3 regions of the Neorhizobium sp. DAR64862/K0K3 genome follow, and region 2 is predicted to be linked to each of the others. Evidence: predicted binding sites of a transcription regulator. Region 2 holds the regulator's gene; each other region holds the start of a gene.
The links. Region 2 encodes LexA, which represses DNA repair genes until DNA is damaged. Its sites were predicted from a motif close to TGTTCNNNNTGTGTTCNG; they were not measured.
Positions count from the first base shown of each region.

Region 1: the regulator LexA is predicted to act here: its motif matches at 2,110-2,127, upstream of ACQY1L_RS11220 (energy-coupling factor ABC transporter ATP-binding protein).
Region 3: the regulator LexA is predicted to act here: its motif matches at 1,984-2,001, upstream of ACQY1L_RS04795 (putative DNA modification/repair radical SAM protein).

Region 1 covers NZ_CP191449.1:2,289,248-2,297,384, forward strand. The annotation lists gene glgB (1,4-alpha-glucan branching protein GlgB) at 1-827, shown strand, start outside; gene ACQY1L_RS11215 (winged helix-turn-helix domain-containing protein) at 883-2,073, opposite strand; gene ACQY1L_RS11220 (energy-coupling factor ABC transporter ATP-binding protein) at 2,183-2,860, shown strand; gene ACQY1L_RS11225 (energy-coupling factor transporter transmembrane component T family protein) at 2,857-3,462, shown strand; gene ACQY1L_RS11230 (biotin transporter BioY) at 3,492-4,055, shown strand; gene ACQY1L_RS11235 (acyl-CoA thioesterase) at 4,060-4,458, opposite strand; gene ACQY1L_RS11240 (histone deacetylase family protein) at 4,592-5,524, shown strand; gene ACQY1L_RS11245 (exodeoxyribonuclease VII small subunit) at 5,530-5,796, shown strand; gene ACQY1L_RS11250 (nucleotidyltransferase family protein) at 5,865-6,176, shown strand; gene ACQY1L_RS11255 (HepT-like ribonuclease domain-containing protein) at 6,166-6,528, shown strand; gene dxs (1-deoxy-D-xylulose-5-phosphate synthase) at 6,730-8,137, shown strand, end outside.
Region 2 covers NZ_CP191449.1:1,549,788-1,557,924, reverse strand. The annotation lists gene lpxB (lipid-A-disaccharide synthase) at 1-979, shown strand, start outside; gene gltA (citrate synthase) at 1,015-2,304, opposite strand; gene ACQY1L_RS07530 (ComEC/Rec2 family competence protein) at 2,598-5,147, shown strand; gene lexA (transcriptional repressor LexA) at 5,128-5,847, opposite strand; gene ACQY1L_RS07520 (VOC family protein) at 6,040-6,915, shown strand; gene kdsA (3-deoxy-8-phosphooctulonate synthase) at 6,920-7,765, shown strand; gene eno (phosphopyruvate hydratase) at 7,894-8,137, shown strand, end outside.
Region 3 covers NZ_CP191449.1:953,710-961,846, reverse strand. The annotation lists gene ACQY1L_RS04800 (UdgX family uracil-DNA binding protein) at 1-746, opposite strand, end outside; gene ACQY1L_RS04795 (putative DNA modification/repair radical SAM protein) at 746-1,978, opposite strand; gene greA (transcription elongation factor GreA) at 2,221-2,697, shown strand; gene ACQY1L_RS04785 (glycosyltransferase family 4 protein) at 2,761-3,813, shown strand; gene ACQY1L_RS04780 (3-deoxy-manno-octulosonate cytidylyltransferase) at 3,884-4,774, shown strand; gene ACQY1L_RS04775 (hypothetical protein) at 4,799-5,530, opposite strand; gene ACQY1L_RS04770 (Stealth CR1 domain-containing protein) at 5,591-6,604, opposite strand; gene ACQY1L_RS04765 (Lrp/AsnC family transcriptional regulator) at 6,654-7,124, opposite strand; gene trxB (thioredoxin-disulfide reductase) at 7,466-8,137, shown strand, end outside.

The DNA.
Region 1 (8,137 bases), 740 kb from region 2:
CGCATGCCTTCACAGTCGCCGAGGAATTGACCGCCTGGCCGGGTGTGACCGAAAGCGTCGAGCAGGGCGGACTGGGCTTCGACTTCAAGTGGAACATGGGCTGGATGCACGACACGCTCCATTACATGGAGGAAGATCCGGTCTATCGCAAATACCAGCACGGAAGCCTGACCTTCGGCATGGTCTATGCCTATTCCGAACGCTTCATGCTGCCGCTGTCCCATGACGAAGTGGTGCACGGCAAGGGCTCGCTGTTCGGCAAGATGCCGGGCGACCACTGGCAGAAGATGGCCAATCTTCGCGCCTATTACGGTTTCATGTGGGGCCATCCGGGCAAGAAGCTGATGTTCATGGGCGGCGAAGTCGCTCAGGTGACCGAGTGGAACCATGACGCATCCGTTGTCTGGGATCTGTTGGATAGCCCTCAGCATGCGGGCATGCAGCGGTTGATCGCCGATCTCAACGCGATCTATTCGGCTGAGCCGGCGCTTCAGTATGGCGATGTTCATCCTGAAGGCTTCGAATGGGCCGTATCCGACGATGCGGAAAACTCCGTCACCGCGATGCTGCGTCTGTCGCAGGATCGGCAGTCGGCGATTATCGTCGCGTCCAACATGACGCCGGTGCCGCGGCATGGCTACCGGATCGGCGTGCCGTTCGAGGGACGCTGGGAAGTGGTGCTGAATACCGATGCCGCGATCTACGGCGGCACCAATTTCGGCCAGACCGAAGCCTGGACGGAAAACCAGTCGGCGCATGGCAAGACGGCATCCATCGCTCTCGACATTCCGCCACTTGCGACGGTGTATCTGCGGTGGCGGGGTTAAATCCCCGGCATCACCCGGATTGAGCGCTTCCAAAAGATGAAACGGCTGACGGGACCTAGTCCCGCCAGCCGTCCCGATAGACGACCTTGTCCACGCCGGCAAATCGCCCGACCCGCTGCAGCTCGGCATCGAGCTTGTCCAGCCTGCCCGCGGATGCCCGGACGCCCTTTTCCAGCCACAGCCGCCTGACATCGAGCACGCCGGACTTGCGCTCCGCCTTCATGTCGATGCGACCGATCATGCGGTCGCCTTCCAGAAGCGGAAAGACATAATAGCCGTATTGGCGCTTCGGCTCCGGCACAAAAACCTCGATACGGTAGAAGAAATCGAACAGCCGCACCGCCCGGTCACGGTTGCGCAAAAGCGGATCGAAGGGGCTCAGCACCCTCACCCGTGCCGGCGGCTCTGGAATATCACCGAGGTTTTCGGGAAAGCCTGCAAAGGCAAAGCAGGCGCGCGGTCGGCTGCCGTCGGCGGCTTCGATCAGGACTTCGACGAGTTCGTCGCGATGGGCTTTCACCCAGTCCCTCGCCTCTTCCGGCGTGACGATATCCCAGAAGGCAGCGAGTTCTCCCGATGTGGCAAAGCCGAGCTTTTCCATCGCGCTGCGGCAGGCCCAGTCGATGAAGTCCTCGTGGCTGACATTCGGTTCGTGATGGTGGGCGGCAATAACGCGCTCGGTCAGATCGTAGATCTTCTGGAAATTCACCCGGCCTGCAATCGAAAGCTTGCCGGTGTGCCAGTAATATTCGAGCGCCGTCTTGTTCGGGTGCCAGTTCCACCAGCCGCCGGATTTGTGATCCTCCATCTTCATGTCGCGCGACATGATCGCGCCGTTTTCCGAAATGTGCCGGAACGTGTCCTCGAAGGCGGAATCGAAACTCTCGCCATGCCATTTGCGCCAGCGGTCGGCCAGAATCGGTTCGCGGCGGCGGAAGCGATGCTTCCAGTAGCGGAACAGACGCGCCGGAATGATCGAGGCGTCGTGGGTCCAGTGCTCGAACAGCTCGCCGTCTTTTTCCAGAAGCGATGTCAGATGCTCTCGCCGATAGGTCTGGTTGCGCGAAAACAGGATCATGTGATGGGCGCGCTCGACGGTGGCGATACTATCCACCTGCACGAAGCCCAGATCATCGATCAGTTGCAGAAGACCGGCCTTGTTGAGCGCACGGGTCGGCGGTGCGGAAAGCTGCTGCCGTTCGATGAAAATCCGTCTTGCGCGGGCATTGTCGATCAGAATCGCCATGGCAACGAGACTAGGGCGACAGTGGACCGGATGCAATGTTCACTTTTCATTCCGCCTTCCCGCTCTGCTCCCGCCGCGATATAGACCGTTCAGCAACCGAGGACCGGCATTGGACATCCATTTCGACAAGGCCGAAGCCCGCTTCGACGGGCGTGTCACGCTGCATCCGCTGACGGTGCGGCTGACCGAGCGCCGCATCGGCGTGATCGGCCTCAACGGCTCCGGCAAGACAACGTTTGCGCGGATGATCAATGGGCTGGTTTCTCCCGCAAACGGGAAAGTCGTGGTCAACGGCTTCGATACGAAGGCAGACGCCGACAGCGCCCGCAGCCAAGTGGGTTTCATCTTCCAGAACCCGCAAAACCAGATCATTCTGCCGATCCTGAAGGAAGACATCGCGCTGGGCCTGACGTCGCGCAAGCTTTCGAAAGGCGAAATCGAGGCCCGCACGACGGCGATCCTCAAGCGCTTCGGCATCGGACATCTTGCCGACCGTCGATCGCACGAGCTTTCCGGCGGCGAATTGCAGCTTGCGGCCTTCGCCTCGGTTCTGGTGACAGAACCGGACATTTTGATCATGGACGAGCCGACCAACCAGCTGGACCTGAAGAACCGCAACCTGGTGGCCCGCACGATCAGCGAGCTCACCGAAAACGTCATAGTGCTCACCCACGATCTCGATCTCATTGCGGGTTTCGATCGGGTTCTGCTGTTCGACAACGGCCGGCTTGCCGGCGACGGAACGGCTTCCGAGACCATCGCCCGTTACCGCGAGCTTGCGGCATGAAAACGCTTTACGTGGACGGCAGCGGCTTTCTGCACCGGCTTTCGGCCCGGGCGAAGCTTGTGCTGCTGGCTGCCGCAAGCCTTGCTCTGTTCCTCATCCAGTCGCCGTTAGTACTTGGCGTCGGTGCGGTCGCCAGCGGCCTGCTCTTCGCTTCGCTGCGAATCGGATGGCGGCAAACATGGCTGCGGCTGCGGGTTCTTTTCCTCACCATCGCAGCCGTTGCGCTGTTCACGCTGGTTTTCAACAGCCCTGTCGAGGCCGTCAGCGTGTTTTTCCGGCTCTCGGCACTGGCGCTTCTTGCGTCTGCGGTGACAGCCACGACCACTACCGGCGATTTTATTACCGAAGTGACATTTGCGGCCACGCCGCTGGAAAAGCTCGGGCTTGTAAAAGCTGCGGATATCGGCTTGTCGATCGGGCTTGTGCTGCGCTTCATTCCGGAAATCCTGCTGCGTCACCAGGCCATCCGCGATGCGCATATCGCGCGAGGGTTGCGCCCTCGAACCCTCTCCATCATCGTCCCGCTGATCATCCTCACATTGAAGAATGCCGACGAGATTGCCAGCGCAATTGACGCCCGGGCAATCCGTGCGCAGAAGTGATACAGATTCAGTCGTCAAGGAATAGCTATTTGCCTACTCGTGATCTCGTTCTGGCCGCCCTGTTTGCCGCTATCATCATCGTGCTGGGACTGGTGCCGCCGGTCATGCTCGGTTTCATTCCCGTCCCCATCACGGCGCAATCGCTCGGCGTGATGCTGGCCGGCGTCGTGCTCGGCGCCAAGCGCGGCACGATCGCGGTCCTCCTGGTCTTGGTGCTTGCAGCGATCGGTCTGCCGGTTCTGTCCGGCGGCCGCGGCGGCCTTGCCGTCTTCATGGCGCCGACGACCGGTTATCTGATCGGCTGGGTGTTTGCAGCCATGGTAACCGGCTATCTGTCGCAGATCATGGTGGGTCGCGACCAGGCGGGGCTGGTGCAGGGCGTGAACTTCTTTATCGCAGCCCTGATGGGCGGCGTGATCGTGCTTTACGGGATCGGCATCACCTATCTGGCGCTGATCACCGGCATGGGCTTCGTCAAAGCGTTTCTCGGCTCGCTCGCTTTCATTCCGGGCGACGTCCTGAAGGCTGTGATTGCGGCGCTCGCCGGTCGGGCCGTGATGGCAGGCTATCCGCTGCTGCCGCAGCGCGCGTAAGCGGTCAGTCGAGGAACTGATACAGCCAGTCGCGCAGGTCTTCGGGCAGCGCGGCCGGCGTCCGGGTTTCCGGATCGCATGCGGACCAGACGATTTCGGCTTCGGCCACCTCATCGCTGCCGCGCGTGAAGCGGACGATAAAGCCTGCGGACTTGCCGCCGATCTTGCTCACTCCGACATGGGTATGGACGAGATCGCCGAGCTTCAGCGGCATGTGATAGGTGCAGGAGATCTTGCCGACCGCAAAGAACGGGTCATCCGTTGCCGGCTTGCGGCGGTGCCAGAATTCCGTGACCGCCTGTTCCGCAAGGCCGATATAGGCAGCGCGAAACATTTCGCCGTTAAGATCCACATCGCGATAGGCAACGCGAAAATCATGGGTCTTGCCGATATCCTTCGCCATTCCTGCCCGCACTCCAAAAAACGCCTAATGCGCCTACTTCACGGCAAATCCGGTGAAGAGCAAGGGGTATGCGCTTGAAAACATCGCCGTTCTGCGCCATGTCCGAGCTCAACACACCTCACGAGGCCGCCCAATGACCACGCGCCTTTACGAAAACTCCATTTTTCTCGAGCACGCGACGCCGGAAGGCCATCCTGAACGGGCAGACCGGCTGCGTTCGCTCAACATCGCGCTCGAACATCCCAATTTCGACAAGCTCGACCGCAAACAGGCGCCGCAGGCCAATGAAGACACGGTGCTTCTGGCGCATCCGGAAGAACACCTGCGCTGGGTGATGCGCAAGATCCCCGAGGAAGACACGATCCTGCAGATCGAGGCCGATACGCATGTGGGGCCGAAAAGTTTTCAGGCGGCGCTGACCGGTATCGGCGGCGCGATCGCGGCCGTCGACGACGTGATGACCGGCAAGGTGGACAACGCATTCGTTGCCTCGCGTCCGCCGGGACATCACGCGGAAAAGACCAAGGCGATGGGCTTTTGCCTGTTCAACAACATCGCCATCGCCGCCCGCCATGCGCAGCAGACCTATGGCGTCGAACGTGTCGCGATCGTCGACTGGGACGTGCATCACGGCAACGGCACGCAGGACATCTTCTGGGACGATCCGTCCGTTTTGTTTTGCTCGACGCACCAGATGCCGCTTTATCCCGGCACAGGCGCCAGAGACGAGACGGGCACGAAGAACACGATCGTCAACGCGCCGCTTTCGGCCAATGACGGCAGCGACCATTTTCGCGATGCCTTCAAGAGCCGCGTCCTGCCGGCGCTCGAAAACTTCCGCCCGGATCTTGTGCTGATCTCGGCAGGCTTCGATGCGCATCACCGCGATCCGCTGGCGCAGATCAATCTGGTCGGCGACGATTTCGACTGGGCGACCGGCCGGTTGATGGAAATTGCGGGGAAATACGCCGGCAACCGGGTCGTCAGCCTGCTCGAGGGTGGCTATGATCTGGAAGGGCTGGCGGAATCGGCCGGCCTGCATATCTGCAGACTGATGAGAGGATGAAGGACATGACCGAAGCCCCAGGCGAGCCGAACGCTCCGATCGACGTCACTGGTTATTCCTTCGAAAAGGCCGTTGCCGAGCTGGAAAGCATCGTAGCGCGGTTGGAACGCGGCGACGTGGCGCTTGACGAATCCATCGCCATCTACGAGCGCGGCGAAGCGCTGAAGAAGCATTGCGAAAAGCTGCTCAACGCTGCCGAAAGCCGGATCGAAAAGATCCGCCTCGACCGCAGCGGCAAGCCGCAGGGCGTGGAGCCGCTCGACGGCGAGTGAGGCCTTCACTCGCATGAAGCCCTGAGTTGCATCTCGACTGAAATCCCGACCTGCGCTATAGTCTCCCCATGGACAAGGACCAGGTCATCGCCAAGCTTCGGGAGCACGAGGCCGAAATGCGCGCCGCAGGCGCGGAGCAGATGTCGATATTTGGCTCGGTAGCGCGTGGCGAGGCGACGGACGAGTCAGATCTTGATGTTCTGGTAAAGCTGACCGACCCTGTCGCAAAATCGGGCTGGGGCTATTTCAGCGCGCTTGCAATGCTGCAGGAGCGCATCATCAATATCACAGGTTTTGACAAGGTCGATGTCATTGCAGAGCCGATCGAGAAAGAACGCGTTCGGCAATCGGTAGAGAAGGACCGCAAGTTTGCCTTCTAAGCGCCCTTTGACGCGGATGCGCGACATCGTCGAGAACGCGAGATCCATTGTTGATTACACGCACGGGTTTGACCTGCAAACTTACGGCGAAAACAAGCTCGTCCGCGATGCGACCGAGCGATGTTTCGCGCGGATATCGGAAGCCGCTGTCAAGATCGGACCTTTGGCAGAAGAACTGTTTCCAAGCCACGACTGGATCGCGATACGCCATCTCGGTAACATCCTGCGACACGACTACCACGGTTCGCTGAACTCAAGCCTCTGGACGATCCGCACCAACAATCTCCAGCCCCTCCTCACCGACCTCGAAACCTTCCTTTCGCGCTACCCCGTTGATCAGGAAACGCTGTAGGTTCGATATCTTACCCGGCGACCAGGAGTTCGTGCCGTTGGCGACACCCTCCCTTCCCCGAGTCCCTCCCCTTGCCCGTCAGCTGAAATCGATTAAAACCGCGGCAAGGTTGTCTCCGTGGACAACTTGAAAAAGCCGGTTTCATCCTCATGTTGGGGTGATAGTTGCTTTTGAGAACAAAAGAAGAGAAAGCCAGCCTCTGTGACACCCCTGCCCGAGACGCCGCTGCTCGACACCGTCAAGCTTCCCGCCGACCTTCGCAAGATCGATGACCGCGACCTGCCGAAGCTTGCCCGCGAACTGCGTGACGAGATGATCGACGCCGTCTCCAGGACCGGCGGACATCTGGGTGCCGGCCTCGGCGTCACGGAACTGACGATCGCCATCCATAAGGTGTTCAACACGCCTGACGATCGGCTTATCTTCGATGTGGGACACCAGTGCTATCCCCACAAGATCCTGACCGGTCGCCGCGATCGCATCCGCACGCTGCGCCAGGAGGACGGTCTCTCGGGCTTCACGCGCCGGGCGGAAAGCGAATACGATCCGTTCGGTGCAGCGCATTCCTCGACCTCGATTTCGGCCGGCCTCGGCATGGCAGTGGGTTCGGATCTCGCCGGTTCGAAGCGCAATGTGATCGCCGTGATCGGTGATGGCGCGATGTCGGCCGGCATGGCCTATGAGGCGATGAACAATGCCGGTGCGCTCGACGCGCGGCTGATCGTCATCCTCAACGACAACGACATGTCGATCGCGCCGCCGACCGGCGCCATGAGCGCCTATCTCGCCCGCCTTGCTTCCGGCCGCACCTATATGGGCATGCGCGAAGTGGGCAAGAAGCTGACCGGCTATCTCGGCAAGAATATCGACCGGGCGATTACCCGTGCCGTCGAACACGCCCGCGGTTATGTGACCGGCGGCACGATGTTCGAGGAGATGGGTTTCTATCACATCGGCCCGATCGACGGTCATTCGTTCGAGCATCTTCTGCCGGTGCTGCGCAATGTGCGCGACAATGCCAAGGGCCCGGTGCTGATCCATGTCGTCACGCAAAAGGGCAAGGGTTATCCCCCCGCCGAAGCTGCGGCCGACAAGTATCACGGCGTCAACAAGTTCGACGTCATCACCGGCGCGCAGGCCAAGGCCAAGCCAAATGCGCCGTCCTATACCAGCGTGTTCGGCGACGCCCTCGTTCAGGAAGCCGGTTTTGACGACAAGATCGTCGGCGTGACTGCCGCGATGCCGAACGGTACGGGGCTGGACAAGCTGCAGCTTGCCTTCCCCAACCGCACATTCGATGTGGGCATTGCCGAACAGCATGCCGTTACCTTTGCGGCAGGCCTTGCGACGGAAGGCTTCAAGCCGTTCTGCGCGCTCTATTCCACCTTCCTGCAGCGCGGTTACGACCAGGTTGTCCACGACGTGGCGATCCAGGGTCTGCCGGTGCGCTTCCCGATCGACCGCGCCGGTTTCGTCGGTGCTGACGGGCCGACCCATGCCGGTTCGTTCGACACGACCTTTCTTGCGACTCTCCCCGGCATGGTCGTGATGGCCGCCAGCGACGAGGCCGAACTGAAGCATATGGTACGCACTGCCGCGGCCTATGACG
Region 2 (8,137 bases):
GCTCGCGCGTCTTCCCAACCTGATCCGTCGCATCAACCAGACGGCGGCTGCGATCGTCGCCGCAAAGCCCGATGTGCTTGTCATCGTCGACAGCCCTGACTTTACCCACCGAGTGGCAAGAAAGGTGAGGGCGGCCCTGCCGGATCTGCCGATCGTTGATTATGTCTGCCCCAGTGTCTGGGCCTGGAAGGAATATCGTGCCAAGGCGATGCTCTCCTATGTCGACCTCGTTCTTGCCGTCCTTCCGTTCGAGCCGGAAGCGATGCGGAGGCTGGAGGGTCCGCAGACAGTGTTCGTCGGTCACCGGCTGACCAATGATGCGGATCTCCTGAGGGTCCGTGCTGCGCGCGCCGAGAGGCCGGTCAAGACCTCCGCCGACAAGAAGACGATCCTCTTGCTTCCGGGCTCCCGTTCAGCCGAAATCAAGGCACTCCTACCCGTGTTCGGCGAGGCTGCGCGCGAGTTCGCAGATCGCAATGGTGAGACCCGGTTCCTGCTTCCGACGGTACCGCGCCGGGAAGAACTGGTGCGGAAGATGGCCGCAGATCTGCCGGTTCATGTCGAGATTACTACGGATACAGCCGGAAAATGGGCTGCCTTCGCAGAGGCGGACGTGGCGCTGGCCGCTTCCGGCACGGTTATCCTGGAACTGGGGCTTGCGACAGTTCCTGTTGTCTCGGCTTACAAGACGGACTGGCTGATCAAGCTTCTGGCCGGCCGCATCAAGATCTGGACCGGCGCGCTTCCGAACCTGATCGCCGACTACCCGGTCGTTCCCGAATATGTCAACGAGGTCGTGCGACCCGGAAGCCTCAGCCGCTGGGCGGAACGTCTGTCCGCCGACACGCCGGAGCGCCGTGCGATGCTCGACGGGTTCGCACTTGCCTGGCAGAGACTGGACGTCCCTGTTCCGCCTGGAGAGGCCGCAGCAGGTGCGGTACTCGAACTGTTGGACAACAAAAAACCCGTTCATCGCTGAACGGGTTTTTCTTTTCGCAAAGCCTATTACAGCGCCTAGCGCTTCGAAACAGGCGTATAGTCACGCTGCGCTTCGCCGGTATAGAGCTGGCGCGGACGACCGATACGCTGCTGCGGATCTTCGATCATTTCGGCCCACTGGGCGATCCAGCCGACGGTACGCGCAAGCGCGAACAGAACGGTGAACATCGTCGTGGGGAAGCCCATCGCCTTCAGCGTAATGCCCGAATAGAAGTCGATGTTCGGGTACAGCTTCTTTTCGATGAAGTAGGGGTCCGTCAGAGCAATCTTCTCGAGTTCCATGGCGACCTGCAGAAGCGGATCGTCCTTGTGACCGAGTTCTGCCAGTACTTCATGCGTGGTCTTCTGCATGATCTTGGCGCGCGGATCGTAGTTCTTGTAGACGCGGTGACCAAAGCCCATCAGACGGAACGGATCGTTCTTGTCCTTGGCACGGGCGATGTATTCCGGGATCTTGTCGACGGTCCCGATCTCGGTCAGCATGTTGAGCGCTGCTTCGTTGGCGCCGCCGTGAGCGGGGCCCCAGAGGCAGGCAATGCCGGCAGCGATACAGGCGAACGGGTTTGCACCCGAGGAACCTGCGAGGCGAACCGTCGAGGTCGACGCGTTCTGTTCGTGATCCGCATGCAGGATGAAGATGCGATCCATGGCGCGCGACAGGACCGGGTTGACCTTGTATTCTTCGCACGGCACGGCAAAGCACATGCGCAGGAAGTTGGAGGCGTAATCCAGGTCGTTCTGCGGATACACGAAGGGCTGGCCGATATGGTACTTGTACGCCATGGCGGCGAGCGTCGGCATCTTGGCGATCATGCGCAGCGACGCAACCATCCGCTGGTGCGGATCGGTGATGTCGGTGGAATCGTGATAGAAGGCCGAGAGAGCGCCCACGCAACCGCACATGACGGCCATAGGATGCGCATCGCGGCGGAAGCCGGTGAAGAAGCGGCTCATCTGCTCGTGAACCATGGTGTGCATGGTTACGCGATGATCGAAGTCCTTCTTCTGGGCAGCCGTCGGCAGTTCTCCGTAGAGAAGCAGATAGCAGGTTTCCAGAAAGTCACCCTGTTCAGCAAGCTGCTCGATCGGGTAGCCGCGGTGCAGGAGAACACCCTTGTCGCCGTCGATATAGGTGATCTTGGATTCACAGGATGCAGTCGACGTGAAGCCGGGGTCGTAGGTGAAGGCACCGGTTTGCTTGTACAGGGCTGCGATATCGATAACATCCGGCCCAATGGTGCCCGATCGCACCGAGAGGTCGACTGTCTTATCACCAAGTACGAGATTTGCGCTTTGTTCCGTCATTCTGATCCTCCAACCTGTTGGCGGCATGGCGCCCAGAAAGCGCCATAAGAGTTAAGCGTCGCAAGTTAGCTATATGATCCTAAAGGTGATGCCAAGCGCTCCTGCGACATTTTGTGCAGCGCGAAAATAATTTAGGCAGGCCACGTTTAAAAGATGCCCAACCTCATGGTGTAAGAGGCCGTAACGTGAAGGAAAACCGCAGCTTGGCGAATGTGTTGACGAGGAGAATATAAACGCGCAGGTTGCGTTTATCAATCACCGTCTCTGCAGCGGAGCCGGCGGGATAATTCATCATGGCGAATGGCGGAGCGATTTTTGAGGCAGCCAGCAGCAAGCCGGTGATGCTTGCTTCGACACCCCACGCAATCGCACTCTGGATGCCCGAATCGGCATCGCAGACAATGCCCGCGGAAGTCCGGAATGATGGTCGAAACGACCATCATTCCGAGGATGTTTTCAGGGTATACGTGGTCAGAGACCGGCCCGTTTCCAAATGGCTGTGCACGTCGTTGAGCGAGGAGGTTTCCCACGGTCATGGGTTCCTCTTCCTGCCTGTCTTGCTGGGTGCCGGCGCTGCGATCTGGTTCGCACTTCCTTGGACGCCATCGCCATTCATTCTCGCAACCATGCTTGCGATCTCGATGGTGACCGCAGGGCTGACACGGTATCGCGCGCATCCGCTGTCTCGTGCCAACCTTGTACTCTGCATGCTTCTCTCCGGTTCTGCGCTGGCAGCGCTCGAAACCTGGCGGTGTTCGACGGTCGTGCTCGATTCGCCCGTCACGACGACCATCAGCGGGATTGTCGAACGACGCGAAGCGGATGCACAGCGCCGCTGGCGCTATATCGTGAGGATCGAGCAGACATCTGAGCCCACGCTCGCTCGTCCCCCGCAGCGGGTGTCGCTTCTTGCCAGAAGCCAACACGAACCTGCAGACATCGGAGAGCGCGTTTCCGGCCGTGCCCGTCTGTCGCCACCCTCTGGCCCGGCGCTTCCCGGATTGAACGATTTCGCCTTCTCCTCCTACTTCGATCAAATCGGGGCCGTTGGCTTCTTTTACGGCGCGCCTAGCGTACAACCGGCGATCGATGACCAACCCGGGTTATGGTCGGACATGCAGCGAGGGCTTTTTGCGCTTCGCAGCGCAATCGGCAATCGCATCCGCGATACGGTCAAGGGGGATGCGGGCGCTTTTGCTGCCGCAATCGTGACCGACGAGCGCCGTGCAATTTCCCGTGAGACGACCGAGGCGCTTCGTCTGTCCGGGCTGGCCCATATCGTCGCGATCTCAGGCCTGAACATGGCGCTGGCAGCCGGTATCTTCTTCGTCGGCGTCCGCTCCGTCCTGTCGCTGTTTCCAGGCTTTGCGCAGGCCTATCCGATCAAGAAGTTTGCCGCGTTCGGTGCGCTTGTCATGGCGACCGCCTATTACCTGATTTCCGGGTTCGGGGTTTCCGCCGAGCGGGCCTATATCATGATGGCGGTGATGCTGGTCGCCGTGCTCGTCGATCGACCCTCCATCAGCCTTCGCAACGTCGCCCTTTCGGCAATCATTATCCTCGCCATCTCGCCGTCGGAGATTTTGGGTCCGAGTTTCCAGATGTCGTTTGCGGCAACCGCGGCACTGGTGGCAGGGTTCGCCCTCTGGACGCGATATTTCGCGAAAGGTAAGGAGGATACAAAAGGTAGCAACCGGTGGATAACGGGTGTCGCGGCGACGTTCCATTTCATTGCCGGGATCGTGGTGACGTCGCTGATCGGCAGTACTTCGACGTCGATCTATTCGATCGAGCATTTCCACCATCTGACCACCTACGGCCTCGCGGCCAATCTCGCGGCCATGCCGATCATTTCCTTCGTGGTGATGCCGGCAGGGCTTGTTGGCATGTTGCTGATGCCGTTCGGGCTGGATGCTCCCTTTCTGTTCATCATGGGCGAGGGGCTGCGGATCGTCATTCGCATTGCCGAGATCGTTGCCGCATGGGGCGGCGATATTGCCATCGGCCGGCAGAACCCGCTTTTCCTGCCGCTGGCGACGGCAGGCTTTCTGCTTCTGACGCTGCTGCGCACGCCGCTGAGGCTGACAGGCGCGCTGTTCATGGCGGTGGCTTTGCTCTTTGCGGTCCGCTCAGGCTCGGCGCCGAGGCCTGATATCGTCATATCCGAAGACGGCGCGTCAGTGGGACTGATCCAGGATGACAAGATCACCCTCAATCGAACCCGGCCGCCGGGATTTATCTACGATCAATGGCGGCGAGCGCTGGTGCTTGAGACCGGAGAACAACCGCTCGCCTTGCCGGTTCTTGCCTCTTCGGAACCAGCGCGAGGTGCCAGCCTTGCGAAAAGTGATGACAGACGACCTAGACCACATTCGCGACCGGATTTGACGCGCCGGGAAATCGAATATGTCAGGGGCTTTCTTCAAGCATTCACGCCCGGACGATTTGCCTGTCTGCCGAAAATCCTGTGCGCGGCGCAGACTGCTCAGGACATCCGGATCGTCACTGTCGAAGACAACCGATACACCGGTCTTGCCTGCGATTTCGGTCGGATCATCGTCTCGCCCGGCGCACGCTTCGATACTTGCCGCTCCGGCGCCTTGCTTCTCAGCGGGCGGACGTTGCGCCGGACTGGCGCACTGGAAATCACCATTATTCCGAACGCGACAGCGCCAGACATCAAGATTACGGCGGCGATGCGAGACAGCGCACAGACCTCAAGCCGTCCGTGGACCGTCCACCGGTTCTGTGACTGGCGAACGCGACAATTCGACTTTGGCATCCCGGAGGCTGTTGCCGCGCATCTCCGGGATAACAGCGTTCTTAATGATAGCGGCGAATAAGGCCGACAAGCTTGCCCTGGACCTTCACCCGGTCGGGCGGGAAGATGCGGGTCTCGTAAGCGGGGTTCGCCGCTTCCAGCGCGATCGATGCACCCTTGCGGCGGAACCGCTTCAGGGTCGCTTCTTCCTCATCGACCAGGGCAACGATGATATCGCCCGGACTTGCGGTGCTGGCATTCTTGATGATGACGGTATCACCATCGAGGATGCCGGCATCGATCATCGAATCGCCCTTCACTTCGAGCGCGTAATGATCGCCGGAACCCAGCATCTCGATCGGAACGGCGATGTCATGGGTGTTGTTCTGGATCGCGGAGATCGGCACGCCGGCAGCGATTCGACCCATGACCGGGATGTTTGTCGAGAACGGATTGTCCGCCATGACCGGCGCCGGCTTCTGAGCGACGACCGGTTGCGTTTTGCCGAGGCTTCCCTCGATGACACTGGGAGAAAAACCCCGTCGCGGATGAAGGTTCGCCACATAGGCGTCAGGCAGCTTGATCACTTCGAGCGCGCGTGCTCTGTTCGGCAGACGGCGAATAAAGCCACGCTCCTCGAGCGCGGTGATCAGCCTATGGATGCCGGACTTCGATGCAAGGTCGAGAGCGTCCTTCATTTCGTCAAACGACGGCGGCACGCCTGATTCTTTCATCCGCTCGTGGATGAACAGAAGTAACTCCTGTTGCTTGCGTGTCAGCATGGACGGGACCCTCAGAATTGGAAACAAATGCAGAACGGACGCTATATGTTCTATCTGTGTTCCGCAAGCCCCAAATTTTTGCTCAAGAATAGTCTCATTTCAGCGTTCGATCACGTATTCAGTTCGTGCGCAGCACTTGCCGAGTTTCCCGCGATAGCCAATGTTCTGCGGAATAAGACTTTGGGGGTGTAAGTGGGTAACAAGTCAGTCGATCATTTGGTTCTGCCCGTTGCAGATCTGGCGTCAGCGCGGGGGAGGTTGACCGCTCTCGGCTTTACTGTGGCACCTGAAGGTGTTCACCCTTTCGGCACAGCCAATGCCTGCATATTCTTCGCGGATGGCTCGTATCTCGAGCCGCTGGCCATTGTGAACCGTCGGCAAGCCTCGCTTGCGGCAAAACGAGGCAACGTGTTCACCGATCGCGACATCCGCTTCCGCGGCCAGCGGAAAAGGGAAGGTCTATCGGCGGTGGTCGTCGGGACGCAGGATGCAGCGGCCGATCATAGCCGTTTTGTGGACGGGCACATGTCTGCGGGCGAGATGCTTCAATTCTCCCGCCCGATGCAGTTGCCCGATGGTGGGGAGAGCGAAGTCTCATTCCGTCTGGCGTTCGCGGCAGTTCCCGAGGTCGATGACATCTTGCTGTTTTCCTGCCAGCGCATGGCCGCATTACCGGCAGATCGCGGTGGTCTTGATGAGCACGCAAACGCCGTTACAGGCCTTCGAGAGATCGTCTTTTCTGCAGATGACCCGCTGGAGTTTCTGCCGCTTTTCGAAACCGTGTTCGAGACGCAACCCGAGCAAGGGAAAGACGGTCTGCGGATCGCAGCTGCCAATGCCGGCATCCGCATTCAATCCAACGACACGTTCAGCGACGAGTTCCGGTCTTCGATGAAGCCCTTGTTATCGTCGCGCCTCGCTGCGCGCGGGATCATCTTCAAGACCACCGATCTCGCCGTGACAGAGATCACCCTTGCTGCTAATGACGTCGCATTCATCCGCAGGGATGGCCGCGTGATCGTGTCGGCAGCCCCGGGGCAAGGTGTGGTTTTCGGTTTCGAGGAATAGTGAAATGACAGTCTCCGCCAATTCTGAAGTGTCCGTGGGCGAGGGGAGTTCGAAAGTCGTTTTCTCAAACACGGCAAAGCTCTCGCTGATTGCCGGTCCCTGCCAGATGGAAAGCCGTGATCATGCTTTCATGATCGCCGGCACGCTTGTCGAACTCTGCAAGAAACTCGGCATCGGCCTCGTCTACAAATCCTCCTTCGACAAGGCCAACCGCACGTCGATCTCCGGCAAGCGCGGCATCGGCTTGGACAACGCGATGGCGATCTTTGCCGATCTGAAGACGGAATTCGGCTTTCCCGTTCTGACCGACATTCACACTGAAGAGCAATGCGCTCTCGTGGCGGATACGATCGATATCCTGCAGATCCCCGCCTTCCTGTCGCGCCAGACGGACTTGCTCGTCGCGGCCGCAAAGACGGGTTGCGCGATCAACGTGAAGAAGGGCCAGTTCCTGGCGCCCTGGGACATGAAGAACGTCCAGGCGAAGTTCCTCGAAAGCGGCAATCCCAATGTGATGCTGTGCGAGCGCGGTGCCTCGTTCGGCTACAACACTCTCGTTTCCGACATGCGTTCGCTGCCGATCATGGCGTCGCTCGGAAGCCCCGTTATTTTTGACGCAACCCATTCCGTGCAGCAGCCCGGCGGCCAGGGCGGTTCTTCCGGCGGCCAGCGCGAATTTGTCGAAACGCTGGCCCGGGCAGCCGTCGCCGTCGGCGTTGCTGGCGTCTTTATCGAAACCCACGAAGACCCCGACAACGCGCCGTCCGACGGTCCGAACATGGTCCACCTGAAGGACATGCCGCGGCTTCTGGAAAAGCTGCTGGCGTTCGATGCCATCGCAAAAGGCTGACGGCGTCGAAAAACCGCCGAATTGACTGGATTGTAATCCGCGTGTCATCGACGATCGCACAATGTCGATGATCCGCCTGTTCGCTGAGCCTGCGAATTCAGGCTCGCACATCAACCGAGGAGAGACCCTTGACCGCCATTACCGACATCATCGCTCGCGAAATTCTGGACAGCCGTGGCAATCCGACCGTCGAGGTGGATGTTTATCTGGAAGACGGCTCGATGGGCCGCGCCGCCGTTCCGTCGGGCGCCTCCACGGGCGCGCATGAAGCCGTCGAACTTCGCGATGGTGGCAAGCGCTATGGTGGCAAGGGCGTCGAAAAGGCTGTCGAAGCCGTCAACACCGAGATCTTCGACGCGATCGGCGGCTTCG
Region 3 (8,137 bases), 600 kb from region 2:
ATCATGCCCGGAATAAGCTCGGCCTCGGGCAGGTTCTTCCAGTACTTCTTCGGCATTTCCGACATCATCATCTTTACCTTCAGCCGCGCGGGGTTGAAGATGTTGGCATAGTACGTCCGCCACAGATCGTCCGTGTCGTCGCGAAGGTCTGGCTTTTCGGCGGGCTCATCGCTGGTCCGCAGGGTCTCGCCATCCCAGGAAGCCGAACCCTTGGGCGTCACGATCAGCCAGTCCATGTCGTTGAAACGACGCTGGAAAAACGGGGCCACACGGTCGATGATGAAATGATCAGGCTCGAACCAGGAAACAAAGCGCCGGCGTCCGGCAACACCCTCCGGCAGCGGGATTTCCTTGAAACGGACAAAGGCGGTCATCTTGTGATAGTCGCGGCCGATCGATTTCGACATCCGGTTTGCCGCAACCACATCCGGATCGGTCGCCATACCCAGAAAATTGCGCCCGTGCGCCATGCGAAACAGCATCCGGTAGAGAAGCGAGAACCGCGTCGGATCGGAATGGCAGATGACCGAGGCGGCAAGCTTCAGAAAGGCTGGAGGAACACCCTGCGTCACCGGCTTGTCGACAGGCGCAGGCAACTGGTTGCCGTCCAGCCCGAACAATCCGTCCGTGTCGTCCATCGTGCGCCACTCGACACGATCAGGTGCGATGCCGGCGGCGAGATAGGCACGCGCAGCATCGCGCCACTCGGTCAGATCGCCTCTCCCCCGCAACAAGACTCGGTACATCATAGAAGCGACAGCTGCTCCGGCTTTGGCTGGAACATGGATCGCAGATCGGCCCGGTCGGCAAGCTTGCGCGGTGTCCACCCTTCGCAGGTGATAAAGGGCTGTACCTTCTTCAGAGACACGCTCAGCCGCTTTAAATCCTCCAGACGCAGCTTGCGAAACCTGCGCGACGACAGGATCGCTCCGACGGTCTTGGTCCCGAAACCCGGCACCCGCAGCAGCGTCTCCTTGTCCGCCCTGTTCACATCGACCGGGAACTTGTCGCGGTTGCCGAGCGCCCATGCAAGCTTCGGATCAAGGTCCAGATCCAGCATGCCGTTTTCCGTCGACGCCGTAATCTCGCCGATCTCGAACCCGTAGAACCGGTAAAGCCAGTCAGCCTGATAGAGCCGATGCTCGCGCATCAACGGCGGCTTGATCAGCGGCAGTGTCTTCGACGAGTCCGGGATCGGACTGAAGGCGGAGTAATAGACGCGTTTCAGGCTGTAGCTGCCGTAAAGCCTGGCGCTCGTCCCGAGAATGGTCGCGTCGTTGGCGCCGTCTGCCCCGACGATCATCTGCGTGCTCTGGCCGGCAGGCGCGAACCGCTTGCGACGCTTGGTCTGCAGCGTCGGGTCGCGCATCTCCTCGATCTTCAGCCGCAGATCGCCCATCGAGCGACGAATATTGGCGGGCCGCTTTTCCGGCGCAAACTGGCTGATCCCGGCATCGGTCGGCAGTTCGATGTTGATCGACAGACGGTCGGCATAAAGCCCCGCCTCCTCGATCAGCTGCTGCGACGCTTCCGGGATCGTCTTCAAATGGATGTAGCCGCGAAAATTATGAACGGTCCGCAATTCCCGCGCGATCCGTACCATGTCGCCCATCGTGTGATCGGACGAGCGGATAATGCCCGACGACAGGAACAGACCCTCGATATAATTGCGCCGATAGAATTCCAGCGTCAGCCAGATAACCTCTTCAGGCGTGAACCGGGCGCGCTCGACATTGCTGGAGGAACGATTGATGCAATAGGCACAATCGTAGATGCAGAAATTCGTCATAAGGATTTTCAGAAGGGAGATGCAGCGACCATCCGGGGCATAGGCATGGCAGATGCCGGACCCCTCGGTCGAACCCAATCCGCCGGATACCGACGAATCTCTCTTCGATGTCCCGCTGGAGGCGCAGGAGGCGTCGTACTTGGCAGCGTCCGACAGGATCGCCAACCGTTCTTTCAGCGACTTCTTCATTAGTGCGTTCTCTATATGTTCTTTATGACTGCGTCAACTCGTTGACAAATCGAGGGACGTTTGATTCATTCAACTCCAGCTGGCGCATCTGACACCATTTCGATTTTCCTAGCGGGAGCAGTCGAAATTCTGTTATGATGCCCTAAATTCAGATGCTGCAGATGGTTCCGAAGTTACCGCTCCGGAACCTGTTTCTTTTTGTGTCCGCGGCATCCGCGGACATGCGCCTTAAGGACAAGAAAATGGTTGAAAAGGTACCGATGACGCCGAAGGGGTTTACCCAGTTGCAGGAAGAACTGCGCTGGCGCCAGCAGGAGGAGCGTCCCCGCATCATCGAAGCGATTGCGGAAGCGCGCGCCCATGGTGACCTTTCGGAAAACGCCGAATACCACGCGGCCAAGGAAGCCCAGAGCCACAATGAAGGCCGCATCGGCGAGCTGGAAGATTTCACGGCCCGCGCCGAAGTGATCGACCTCTCCAAGATGTCCGGTTCCACGATCAAGTTCGGCGCAACCGTCAAGCTGATCGATGAGGATACCGAAGAGGAAAAAACCTATCAGATCGTCGGCGATCAGGAAGCCGATGTGAAGGCTGGCCGCATCTCGATCTCCTCACCCATCGCCCGTGCCATGATCGGCAAGGAAAAGGGTGACAGTATCGAAGTCGTCGCCCCTGGCGGCTCAAAAGCCTACGAGATTCTCGCCATTTCCTGGGGCTGATCGCTCGTGGAAACGTCTGGCGAAGTCGCCACGGAGATGGGCAGCGGTATCGCTCCCGGCTCCGTGGTCGATATATCCGATATCGAAGTGATTGCGCCGAACTTCAAGAAGCGGCTCTCCGGCGTGACGTCCACGATCGTCCAACTGATTCCGGTGCAAAGGGCAAAGGGTCAGAAGATCGCGGTCTTGGGACCTGGCCTGCCCTCCCACCTTCCCCACATCCGCTATGCCGACCTTGCCGCGCTGTGGTCACCGCCATCAGGGCGGCGCGCCCGTGTCTGGCATGCCCGCCGCAATATCGAGATGCTGCCCGGCCTCTTCATGCGCGATGTGCTGCGGATGCCGCTGAAGCTATTGTTTACCTCCGCCGCGCAACGAACCCATTCCGCCTGGACGGGTTTTCTGATCAGCAAGATGGATGCGGTCGTCGCGACGTCTGCACGATCGGGTTCATACCTGAAAGTGCCCTATAAGGTGGTGCACCACGGCGTCGATCTCGATCTCTTCCGTCCCTCCGGCCCATCCGACCCTTCCTCCCCGGCAGATGATTTCGGCAAGCATCTGATCGGCTGCTTCGGGCGCGTTCGGCATCAGAAGGGTACAGACCTTTTCGTGCGTGCCCTGATCGAGCTGTTGCCGTCCTATCCCGAATGGACGGGCGTCGTCTGCGGGCGTGTCACGCCGGACAACAAGGTTTTCGGCGATGCGTTGAAAGCCGATGTCGCCATGAGCGGTCTGACAGATCGCATCCTGTTCATGGGCGAAGTGGACGACATCAAGCCTTGGTACCGTCGCCTGTCTCTGTATGTGGCACCGTCCCGCAATGAAGGCTTCGGACTGACGCCGCTCGAGGCGATGGCATCGGGAACCGCAGTCGTTGCAAGCGATGCCGGCGCCTATTCCGAAATGATCGTCGAGGGCGAGACCGGATCGGTTGTTCCGGCCGGCGATTACACGGCGCTTCGCGATGCGCTGCGCACCTATTTCGAAAACCCTGCACTGGCCCGCCAGCAGGGCTGGAGCGGTCGCGAGCATGTTCGCGTCGCCTTCGCTATCGAAAAGGAAGCCAACAGTCTGGCGGAAATCTACGAAACGCTTTTAGAGACTAGACCATGAAAACTTCAGAGGCATTCGGTGCCACGCAACCGGTCCGGCTCTGCCCGCATCTGCATGGAGGACGCTTCGAATGACGGAACTTTCTGCCGGGATGGCGCAGCACAGACCGACGACGAGCGGACTTTTGAGCGAGGGAGACTGGCAGCAGTTTTTTGCCGGCTATTCCCACATCGTCCTTGTCGCCAACAGTGACGAGCAGAACTTCAACGAGATCCACGCCGCCTATCCGGAAACGACGCTGTTCGTCTTTTTCAACTACGTCAGCAAGGTGCTGAAAACGCCGTTCACGCGCAATTCGCTGCTGGTGGCACGCACGAGCCGCGTCGGGTCCGAACTGATCTACGACAACGCTCTCGACAAGGTGCTGGCCCTGCTGCCGGGCCCCGGGTTTACCGGCGTCATGAGCATGCGCGCCGCCACGATGGAACAGGTGACGGAACCGGCCGAGTTCGGCGGCGTCGCAGCAGGCGCCATCGACCTTTGCAGCTACCTCGAAGATTTCTACCCGCGCGACCATACCGCCAGTTCAGGCTTCGCCCTTTCGGTCTGGCTCTGCGAGAAGGTGCCGCAGGCCAAGGTCGTGCTTTGCGGTTTCTCGGGACGCCGCAGCCGCAAGTGGCAGATGTTCCACATCCACGACTGGACGTTCGAACAGTCGGTGCTGCAACTCCTCGCCAACAGCGACAAGCTCGAAATGGCAGGAAGAACAGCTTTCAATCCCTACAAGGCGCTGTCGCGCCACTTCCCCGATATCGACAACAGCAACTTCGTGTTCGCCGCGATCCAGGTCCTGTCCGAACGGCTGGAAAACAGCAACCGCAACCTCGGCAAGCTGATCACGATCACCATGCCGCTTCGCGTCATCTACAATCTCGCTAGAGGTCTGCGGATCAGGTCCAAGAAGGACAGGCTGGTCAAGCAGCGCAAAAAGCAGCGAGCGAAGAATGGCGAGCCATCCTGAACTGGGACAGCTTAAGCGCCTGCTCTACCACCACCCGCTGCGATCGCGGTGGTGGAGCGCTCGTAACCGGCTGAATGCCGTGTCGTTCTCCTGCAGGCGGTCGTAGATCGCCTTCGCGATCTCGCCGGCAATCCCCTGTTTGAAAAACGGATCGAGCCGCCAGCGCATGTTTCGCAGCGTGTCGTCGGTCCCCACCTTGAACAGATACATCCCGTTGAACCTGTGCATCGGCGCACCTTGCGTCTGTTCGATCGCAGCTTGCGAGACAGGACGCTCGTCGCCGCCATGGATAAAGCGGTCGGTCTCGTAGACCTTGATCGTGTTGGCAAGCGACGAGCCGATCATGGCGATCGCCCTTGCCGTCATGTCCTCGTCGAGATCGGCGATGCTGTCGCTCGCGGAGATCAGCCAACGCAGATCGAGATGCGCGGTGAGGAACGGCGCTTCATTCTGCCACAGCGTCTTGAACTGCTGGTACGTCTCCCGGACATTATATTCGCGCCGCATCAGGACGATAAGCTGTGCATGATAGAACAGCAGTTCCGGCTGGCCTTTGAACTCCAGTCTCAGGTTCGCCATGTGATCGTCGAGCGACTTCTGCTTGCCCGACCGGTGCTCGCGATCCGAATCCTCGATCAGCCGCTGCTTCATGCCCGCGTAATCCTGGTCGAGCTTGGCGTATTTTGCTGCTCCCCAGCGCTTGCGGTAGCGGTTGAAGGACAGCAGTGCCTCGAGCTTACTCTTCTTGCGTACCACGCACGTTCTCCAAGTCTTGCTGCCGTAGCCTCGGCAGTCCTGTCTACACCGGTAACCTCGTCAGTCTGCCGCCCGCAGGTGTTCGATAAGCCGGTGCGGCAGATGGGTGTGAAATTTCGTTATCATCACGTCAGTCAGCGCCTGGCGAAGCTCGATGCTGAGTTCGTCCTGGCTCTGGATACATCCGAACGGGGCGCTGCCCTGTTCGATCATGGCGAGTACAGGTGCGGTCGCCCGCTTCTGCCGCGGCTTGATATAGGCCGTGCGGTGTTCGGGTAACGGGGTCGCGCCAAAGCGCTCCATCTCGAGATGATTGGCAAGCGCAACCGGCGAATGCTGGGCGATGTTGCGAAAGCGATGGGAGAGCTGCTGGCGAAGCACGTCGGGATGCGCTGCATAGTAATCGGCAAGCGTTGAGCGTCTGACCGCATGAAAGTAATGGCCGACCTGCAGAAACCGGCTCTTCGCACCCGCCAGCTCTGCCCCCTTCTCCTGCGCGACGGTAAAGCTCGGAACAGCGTTGGACGCTTCCGCCCGCTTCCGCTTGAACCACCGCAGGCACTGCTTGAGGCGGGATCGTAATCCGCTTTTCACGCGCCCGTAAAGCATCGGCTTGCCGTCGCGAAAGAACGCGGAGGCAGATGTCGGAGCGTTCAGAAAGAAGTCGTCATTGCTGTAGACGAAATTCTCGCAAAGTCCCGGAATATTCCAGACCGCAGTCTCGATCGACAGCGAATTGAACGTCGGCAGCACGGCCGGAAGCCCGTCGAAAACCACCTTGTGATCAACGATGGCGATGAAATCTTCCGTGCAGAAACCCGCCTGCGCAAAACTGTCGACGAATTCCGGCTTCTGCCCGTCCGTGACGATGTGAATTTTGGTGATGAACGGCGCGTATTTCAGCACGGAGGCGATGAGATAGTAGATCTCGCCGTTATCGGCAAACCGCGTCGGGCTGGATGCCACCGCGTGCGAACTCGACGCAACGTCATCGTATTGCAGGCGCTTCGCGCGATGATCCGGGTCCGAACCATCAACCCAGGTGATCACAAGCTCGATGTCGTGGCTGGACATGCTCTGGTTTCTGCTCCCTGCCCCTCGGACGATCTCGATCGAGACGACCCTAGATCTGCACGACCGGCGCATCCTTGACCTGCCGGATCGTCAGCATGGTGCGAACCGTATCGACATTGTCGACCGCGGTCAGATCCTCGATGACGAAATCCTGGAAGACGGTGAGGTTCTCGGCCACGCATTGCAGCAGGAAATCGGTCTCGCCGGAGACCATCCAGGCCTGACGCACCAAGGTCCGCGTTTCCATATCCGCCGCGAAGGCCTTCAGCTTGCTGTCCGACTGCTGCTTCAGTCCCACCATGCAGAAGGCGACAAGATCGTATCCGAGCAGCGACGCCTGCAGCATGGCGCGATAACCCTTGATGATGCCGTTCTCTTCCAGCTTGCGAACGCGCCGCAGACAGGGCGGCGCCGATATGCCGACCCGTTCGGACAGCTCGACATTGGTCATGCGTCCGTCCTTCTGCAATTCGCGAAGGATCTTCAGGTCGATGGTATCGAGTTCGACTTTCACGACCATGTGTAGTGCCTGCCTTCAAAATTGACGGGAGCACGCAGGCTCCCGGGTATCCATCTCGGTGTCGCGAAGACATACAATAACATCGTTCCGACGCAAGAAAATTTCGCGCGCCGGTCCAGTTGTTGTCAACCGAGGTGCACCTGGAGACACATCCAATCGCAGTTGGCCTGACGTTTCTACCGGGCAGTTCCAACTGTCTTGTTGTTATCGCAAGGCTGCCCTTGCAATGTTGCATGGATGGCCCTTACATGACGTGTCAAAAGCGGCAGACCGAATAATGGCTTCCTATATGAGGAAGCGGCGCCACGCGCCCGACACGGTCTTGGAAAGGAAACGTCATCATGTCCGCCCGTCATACAGAGGTTCTGATCATCGGTTCCGGCCCCGCCGGCTATACAGCTGCGGTGTACGCAGCGCGTGCGATGCTGAAGCCGGTCTTGATTGCAGGCATGGAACAGGGTGGTCAGCTGATGATCACCACGGACGTTGAAAACTATCCGGGCTTTGCCGATCCGATCCAGGGTCCCTGGCTGATGGAGCAGATGCTGCAGCAGGCGGTCCATGTGGGCACCGAGATCGTCAACGATCTCGTGACCGAGGTCGAGATGAATCATCGCCCCTTCACGGTCCGCACCGATTCCGGCACCGTCTGGACTGCCGATACGATCATCATCGCGACCGGTGCGAAGGCCAAATGGCTTGGCATCGAAAGCGAGCAGCAGTTCCAGGGTTTTGGCGTCTCCGCCTGCGCCACATGCGACGGCTTCTTCTATCGCAACAAGGACGTCATCGTGGTTGGCGGCGGCAATTCCGCAGTCGAGGAAGCGCTCTATCTCTCCAATATCGCCAAGACCGTGACGGTCGTGCATCGGCGGGACTCGTTCCGCTCGGAGAAGATCCTGTCCGAGCGCCTGTTCCAGCGCCCCAACGTCAAGGTGATGTGGAACACCGAAATCGCCGAGGTCACCGGCAAGCCGGCCCGCGCACCACTGCCGCCATCGGTCGAGGGTGTG